DNA from 2 places in the Peribacillus sp. BM1 genome. Region 2 is predicted to be linked to the other one. Evidence: riboswitches for the same ligand, from Rfam matches in the RefSeq annotation. Region 2 holds a riboswitch; the other holds the start of a gene.
What was found. A riboswitch is a leader RNA that binds a small molecule or an ion and turns the genes downstream of it on or off. The one in region 2 is predicted to bind S-adenosylmethionine.
Positions count from the first base shown of each region.

Region 1: it holds a riboswitch for S-adenosylmethionine, as region 2 does, so the genes downstream of both, AC1MGI_RS10255 (methionine biosynthesis PLP-dependent protein) here and ssuE (NADPH-dependent FMN reductase) in region 2, are expected to answer to the same signal.

Region 1 covers NZ_CM155259.1:2,124,397-2,128,607, forward strand. Annotated here, with positions in the region: gene AC1MGI_RS10245 (LTA synthase family protein) at 1-35, shown strand, start outside; gene metC (cystathionine beta-lyase) at 159-1,331, opposite strand; gene AC1MGI_RS10255 (methionine biosynthesis PLP-dependent protein) at 1,328-2,440, opposite strand; SAM riboswitch class I at 2,648-2,759, opposite strand; gene AC1MGI_RS10260 (hypothetical protein) at 2,988-3,446, shown strand.
Region 2 covers NZ_CM155259.1:3,265,156-3,269,366, forward strand. Annotated here, with positions in the region: gene AC1MGI_RS15780 (LLM class flavin-dependent oxidoreductase) at 1-1,336, opposite strand, end outside; gene ssuE (NADPH-dependent FMN reductase) at 1,391-1,936, opposite strand; SAM riboswitch class I at 2,062-2,166, opposite strand; gene AC1MGI_RS15790 (AAA domain-containing protein) at 2,419-4,211, opposite strand, start outside.

The sequences.
Region 1 (4,211 bases), 1.1 Mb from region 2:
GAGACTTATTGCGATTTAAGGGAATAAAGGATTAAAAATGAGGTTGTTTGAAAAAGAGTCTGACTCCACACTCTATACACCGTTTATTGTGTCATTTACACGTGAAATAAACAATCTATAGTAGCTGTGGGAGTCAGAACCTTTGCGTTTTAATCATGTTAAACAGTAAGCACTAGTTTACTTTTTTCCAAGGCTTTTGTGAAATCTTTAATCAAATCATCTGGGTTTTCAAGGCCTGCTGATAGACGAAGCAGGCTTTTTGTGATGCCACGTTTTTCACGTTCTTCATCAGGCATTGCTGCATGTGACATCTTCGCTGGATAAGATAAAATCGTTTCGACAGCACCAAGGCTTACAGCAAAAACTGGTAGAGTAACGTTAGAAACAAAGGAGCGTAGGACATCTTCATTTTCTAATTCAAAAGAAAATACTGCGCCAGCTGACTTCGCTTGTTGCTGTTGCAAAGCAAATTGTGGATGGCTGTTAAGTCCTGGATAATGAACTTTTTTTACAAGTGGATGTGATTCCAAGAATGCCGCGATTTTTTGAGCAGATTGTACAGAATGCTCCATTCGGACATGCAATGTTTTCAGGCCGCGCATCACAAGCCATGCATCCTGAACACCGAGAACGGCTCCGAATGAATTTTGCAGAAATCCAAGTTTTTTTGCTAATTCTGGATCACGTACGACGGCAAGACCGGCCACGACATCGCTATGTCCGGATAGGAATTTAGTCGCGCTATGAAGGACAATATCTGCTCCCAATGTTAGTGGCTTTTGTAGTGCTGGTGTTAAAAATGTATTATCAACATATGTTAACGCACCAATTTCTTTTGCAATACAACAGATTCCATGAATATCAGACACCTTCAAAAGAGGGTTAGAAGGTGTTTCTATATAAATGGCTTTCGTATTAGGTTGAATGGCTGACTTCACACTTTCTAAGTCCGTCATATCAACAAAGCTATGTTCAATATTGAAGCGGGAAAGTACTTGTGTGACCATCCGAAATGTTCCACCATATACGTCTTCAGATACAATCACATGATCACCCGCTGACAGGAGCATGAAGGCAGTAGAAATTGCCGCCATTCCTGATGCGAAGGCAAATCCATTTGTACCATCTTCAAGTCCAGCAATAATCTCTTCCAACGCTTCGCGAGTTGGATTCGCGCTTCTGCTGTAATCATATTTCCCAAACTGGTCACAATCAAATTGATGGAAAGTGGAAGCATGTTGAATCGGCACGCTTACTGCCCCGTTTGTTGAATCATATTTATAGTTATTATGAAGAAGCAATGTTTCAAAGCTGAAATGATCTGCTGTCATGCTGATACCTCCTTTTTCATTTTAGCAAATGCTTGTTCTAGGTCTTGGATGATATCTTCGGCTGCTTCAATTCCTACAGAGAATCGGAGCAGCCGATTACAAATACCGTTTGCGATTCTTATTTCTTCAGGGATATCTCCATGTGTTTGTGTGGCAGGGTAGGTAATAAAGCTTTCGGTCCCGCCAAGACTTTCAGCAAATGAGACAAGGTTTAAGCCTTGTAAAAATGAATTTACATATTGTTCATCGCTTAATCGGAAAGAAAGCATTCCGCCTTTTCCCGGATAGAGAACATCTGTAATGGATTCATGGCTAGAAAGATAATCTGCAAGTTTCCGTGCGTTTTCTTGATGTCTTTCCATTCGTAAAGCAAGTGTCTTCATTCCACGCATTAACAACCATGAATCGAATGGACTTAGTACCGCACCTGCACTATTATGGTGATGTGCTAGAGCTTCAGACAGATCTTTCCCTTTTGATATAATGAGTCCAGCAAGCACATCATTATGTCCGCCTAAATACTTCGTCGCACTATGAATCACAATATCGGCGCCGCTTACAATCGGTTTTTGAAGAAGAGGCGTATAGAACGTATTATCGACGATTAATAGGACTCCGTATTGTTTGGCTATGGCTGACACCGCATCAATATCCGTTTCCTGCATAAGCGGGTTTGTAGGTGTTTCTAGAAAAATCGCTTTTGTTTGAGGGGTAATACTGTTTTCAATCTCTTTTACATTACTTGTATCAACATATGTACATGTTAACCCCCATTTTTTAAAATCTTTCTCGAGCAAACGGTAAGTACCGCCGTATAAATCACGGCTGACAATCCATTCATCTCCAGATTGGAAAAGGGAAAGGACTGTGAAAATGGCAGCCATTCCAGAACTACAAGCAAAACCTTGATCGCCACCTTCAAGTTTAGCTATCGCTTGTTCAAGCAGCTTTCGAGTTGGGTTTCCTGACCGAGAATAATCATATCCAGTTGATTGACCAATTCCATCATGGCGATAAGCAGTTGAGAAATATACAGGAGGACTTATTGCACCAGTTGCAGATTCACTTCGATTCCCTAATTGAGCTAGTTGTGTATCAATTTTCACTATCGTTCACGGCTCCCTTTTTTAGAATATAAAAACATCAATGAGCGTCTGCTCTAAAAATCAGGCGATGAAAAAAGTTCAGGTTCTAAAAATTGTATCACCTTATGAAGGTGGCGGTGCATAGCTGATTTTGCAAAGCCCCGCCCCTTTTCCATAGAAAAAAGTCTTCTATAAGAAGAAGACTTTAGAATCGCATAAGTATGCAGTCTCTTCTTATCTACCAAGCCAAATAGCTTGATGGAATTAGCACCTTGGCAATATTTTACGATTGCTGGTTGCTGAGGCGTCACAGGGCCAGTCCCTCGACCTCTCTTGATAAGAAAAATTGATTATTAAGTTAATTATGAATTTACTATACTTTTCATTTATTGTCAATTAAAAGCATATCATTATTTTTACAATTCAAAATGGAAGGACTTAATTACGGAGGTATTAAATATGTTAATTGATATAAAGAAATTGAAGAATCAATACGTTCAGTAATAAACAATATAAAAAATCAATTAAGTGACGTTTGTTAGTTTATCTGAATATAATGCCTACATAGGGAGTGAGGATATTGAATGAGACCTGTGAGTTTGATACAAATAAAAAAGTAATTCACTCCTTTCAACGTAGTATCGAAATTACTTCAGCAATCCTATTATTAACCGGGCAAATCACAATCATTGGCGTGTTTGTAAGACCAGGCAGATTTAGTCTCTCGTTAGGTGGTCCTCTTTTTGGAGGGCATCGTTTAGAAGGGAAGGACCACTCGCAAGAAGGAAACCTTTTTATCGATATACTGGACATCATTATAGCTATATTATTAATCAATGATGTAATACACGTGACTGGCACATTTGTTTCGTCTGGTGATTTTTCAATTAATGTTTCAGGTCCTATTTTCGGTTATCCTGAAGTTCTTCCAGCACTGCCAATTGAAGATTATAACTTTTTTAATAAAATAGTAACGCAGCATTATATCGTTCCACCAGAATTATTAACTAATATAAAAGGGAATGAGTAAAATGTCATTAACAGATATTCCTACAGTAAAAACTTCTAGAAACAATACATTTTTAATAGCGCTCCCCATTATCATTTTCATATTTTTCTTCACTCAGCAAAAGTCCACAGATGTCTAAATTTCTAAAAAGGAAAGATCTTAAACCTAAAACCTAGAAAAGATGGGGGTAGAAACTTTAAGTTATCCTTACTGTTAATTGATGATAAAGTCCTCTAAAAAATAATAAGGTTGTTTAATTCTTATTAAGCTAAAGGGGAGCATTAGTCTAACAAAATATGTACTTATATTCTTCCACAATCAGGCGAGATTGTTGAGCAACACAAGTAGAATATGATCAAACCTTTTTATAAAAATCTTATACTTGGTTAGAAAGATTAACTCCATTTTGATCAATTTTTGTTCAAAATGGAGTTTTTTGTGTTTGCTGATAAATCAGGGTTTGTGATTTTATTTTAATTAAACTTTATTAAAATGCTGCATACACCATACTGTTGCTTTGTAATAAAATGGATAGGCTGCCTTGGGTAGCTTATTCTTCTTAAACTAACGCAGCAGTTTAGTTGAACAAGGGAAATCTAAATCGCTTGGATAAATAGATAGAATAGAACAACAGGATGTTGGTCACGAAGGCGTTGCCACACGATGTGGTGCACTTAGCCTTAGTTCCTTTGTAAACAACTCTTTGGGGGTCTCGACTTTTACACTTTTCAGGAGGCTTATCGCTCACCCCGCCGAATGCGTCCGCATGTAACGGAAATCAGTAGT
Region 2 (4,211 bases):
GATATTGTCTTCCATGATGGTGATCCGGCAAATAATCACTGCCAAATAGGTTGTTTCGGAAGGTTCCTTCTTCGTATTCTTTTCTGACTAAACCTCGCTCTTGTAAAATTGGAATCACATATTCGACAAATTCTTCAAAAGTACCAGGTGTAACCGCATAAGCAATATTAAAACCATCCACTCCTGTAACATCGATCCATTCCTCTAAAGAATTTGCCACTTGTTCAGGCGAACCAACAACAACAGGTCCCATGCCTCCTACTCCAATAAATTCGGCGACTTCTTCAACAGTAAAATCGGACATCGATTTTAATGTTGATTGGATGGCATCATTCTTTACATATTGAATTTTTTCCTTAGGGTCCACCCCTTCCATATCCACACCAGTCCAGCCACCGAATAATGCAAGTGATCCCTCATAACTGGCATGCTTTTTATAATCCAAATATTTAGCTTCAGCCTCTTCTTGAGTCGCACCTACAATTGGCGTAATCAATGTAAGAATCTTGATTTCATCTGCTTTCCGACCTGCCTTCACTGCCTCTTCTCTAAAAGAGGTAACAGTGTTTTTTGTACGTTCCATCGATGTTGAACCAATGAAAACAAGTTCTGCATGCTTTGCTGCAAATTTCGTTCCTTTTGGTGATGCCCCAGCTTGGAATATTACAGGAGTACGTTGTGGTGAAGGTTCACATAGGTGAGCTCCTGGAACTTTATAAAATTCACCATCATGATCGATATCATGAACTTTTTCTGGATCTGCATAAATCCCTTTTTCCTTATCCACTACGACTGCATCATCTTCCCAACTAGCTTCCCATAGTTTATAGACAACATCTAAGTATTCATCAGCTATATCGTAACGATTATCATGATTAATTTGTTGATCTAAGCCAAGATTGCGTGCAGCACTATTTAAATAAGATGTTACGATATTCCAACCGATTCTCCCTTTTGTTAAATGATCCAATGTCGAAATTCGTCGAGCAAATAGATAGGGATGTTCATAGCTTGTCGACGCAGTTAAGCCAAATCCTAAGTGCTTTGTAACTTGCGCCATGATCGGAACAACAAATGCGGGATCATTGACTGGAACTTGAGCACCCTGACGAACTGCTGCATCGCGAGAACCTTGGTATACATCATATGTTCCAAGGACATCGGCAAGGAATATGGCATCGAATCTCCCTTTTTCCAGTACTTTTGCAAGATGCGTCCAGTATTCTGCATCTTTGTACGTAGATGATTGATCGTCTGGATGTGTCCAAAGCCCAGGGGATTGATGCCCTGCGCAGTTCATATCAAATGCATTTAAATAAATTCTTTTTTTTGTCATAATCATTACCACCCATTCGTTTTTTAATGATGTAAATTGGTGCTAAATGTAGTCTTAAGCGATTATTGGTTTAGTTTGTTTAATGGTTTGGAGAAACTCCTCTAAATTGTTATTAAGTCGAGTTTGAATATCTTGATCAGTAATAGGCTGTAAACTATTTTCTTTATCAATTTGATTATCTATAATATAAGTCCCTTGAGTGGCTCTTCCTTTTAAAGTAGTTATAAGCGGTTTTAAGGCAAAATCGATTGCTAATAAATGCGCTTTACTCCCACCGACCATTAGCGGTAACACTGGAATTCCTTTAAACGCACTTTCTGGTAATAAATCGATTAGAGATTTTAAAATACCTGTATAAGAAGCTTTGTACACAGGTGAACCAATAATCACCCCATCCGCTTCCTCGATTGATTTTGCTATTTGTTTAATTCCAGTGCTATTATAGCGTGCATAAAGCAAATCCTCAGCAGAAATATCTAAAACGGAAATATACTTTACCGTTATATTCTCCTTTTCTAACAACGATTGAACAAATTTTAAAACTACATCAGTCCTAGATGTTGCTGAAGGGCTTCCAGATAAAATCACTACATTGGGCATTTGTTGACCTTCTCTCTTAGTAAATTAGTTATGATCCTTTGTACGGTCTACATTCAAAGGGTTTAATCTATATTAAACGCATAAAGTCCTCTTTCCTGATAGAAAGAGGACTTTATGCGTAGTCACCCTTATCTGACAAGCCAATGCTTGCAGGAATTAGCACCTTTCTACTAGTTGTAGAGGTTGCTGAAGCTTCATCGGGCCATTCCCTCGGCTTCTCTTGATAAGAAGTATTAAGTTAATTTTATCATAATATTCTAATAACTGATTGTCAAGATTAAATCATATATTTTTCATCGGAATTGTTTGAATAATATTTATTCACACATTGTAATACTGGGATAATTAAGAAGGGGGATGTCCTCAAAGAAAGGTCTGACCCCGCAACAACTAAATACAGTATAGGATAAGTGATAGATACACTACATACTGATTTAGAGTGCGAGGTCAGACCTTTTGAGATATGCCCCTTATAGTTTCTTCTATTCTACGCTAGGTAGTTGTGTAAGAAAATATTCAACAACCGCAACTGAATCAAGTCGTGCAGCCACATAAGGTGGGGAAAGTCTACTTGCTGCTTCAAGCGGCATTCCTAGCCAGAGATATTGCTTATCAATGATGACAAATGGAAAAGCAATATTTGTTTCAATCTGTTCTTGCACGGCCAAACCTGGAAGCGGACGAATGGAAATAAGCGTGATTTTAACATGTTTTTGTTTACAATTCAGCATATTCAACCAATCTTCTGTAACTATTCCTTTATCAGGTATAGACAAGATAATTGAGTGACATGCTTTTTTAATATCCTCACTTAGAGCATCCAACTTACGCGCATGCATCCACTGAAGCTTAGGATGATGATTTTGAATCCACTTGCCAATGTCCCTGGTTGCAACTGTATGTCCAAAGGTTGTTTGATGATCCACAAGCTTACGTAATGTTTTACCTTTATAAACGTTTTTTCGAATATAGTCCGTATCGCTTACTTGGATGAATTTTCCTTTCGTTCTCGTAATTGCGACATTAATGAGCCGCTCACTATTCTTTCCAGTCAAAAGCATCCCAGCACGTGTTTCAGGATAACTGTCGACTGTGTCAAATATCATTACATCACGTTCACTTCCCTGAAATCGATGAACAGTTGCTGCAATAATATCAGCTTGTTCAAGCTCTTTCGCATATACTTCTTGTAATAATAGATCCATAAGACGAGATTGAGTTCGATACGGTGTCACATATCCGATGGAACGTGCACCGTTTGAATACGCTTCATGAAGAAGTTGGAACGACAAGAACAGCTGCCAAAGATTCATCCTCGATTTCGATGTTCGCTCCGCTATACAATGTTCACCAGTTCCACTCGTTTCTAACAGCATTAAGGCACGATTAGGAAATGGTCTTCTCTTAGCAATTTTTGCACGGCTTGCTTGTACACTTTCATGATCACAAACTCGGGAATGATAAATATGTTTATTCGTGAAGGCCGAAATATCTGGATGCATTCTGCGTTGTTCTTTTAACAGAAACAAATGTGGATGGAGCTTCCCTTCATTCACTACATTCGCAACTCCTGAACAATGAAAAATATCTTCTTTTAACCATTTATTCACTGATTCATCACGAGCTGAAGCAATTGGCGGCAATTGTTTAAAATCACCACAGACAATGATATTCTTGCCTAACGATGCAGCAAATGCAACTTGTGGGACATAAGCCATACTCGCTTCATCAAGAATGACTAAATCATATTCCTGTTCATAAAGTGTGCTGTCGCTTGCTGTTTTTGCCAGTGTGCTACCAACGATTTTAGCTTCTTTGACAAGCTCCATTTCCTTACGACGAAATTTTTCTATAACTTTGCCAAGTGTTTTTTCCAATTCAATTAATCGATCTGTATCTCGCTTGCTAAATGAACCTGATAAATCTTGTTTTAAGAGCCGCTTCTCTTCAGTTAGTTTTTCCTTGTCTTCAACTAAATCAGGTTCATGCTTTTCTAACAACTGACTTGAGATGATATCAGGATGACTCGCTAAGCTTTCTCCTGTTTGCGAACTGTACCTTAAAATATCTCCTTCTTTAAAGCGGTTTTTCTTTTTTGTAAATGTAGCGATTTCTGCCATTAGTACATCCACGGCTTGGTTGCTATGAGACAGAACTAAAAGTTTTTTTCCTTTTAAATAATGATTCGCTGCAATCCGCGCCAATGTATATGTTTTTCCAGTTCCCGGGGGTCCCCAAACGTATGTAATTGGATTAAAATTAGAGCGTAAAAAAA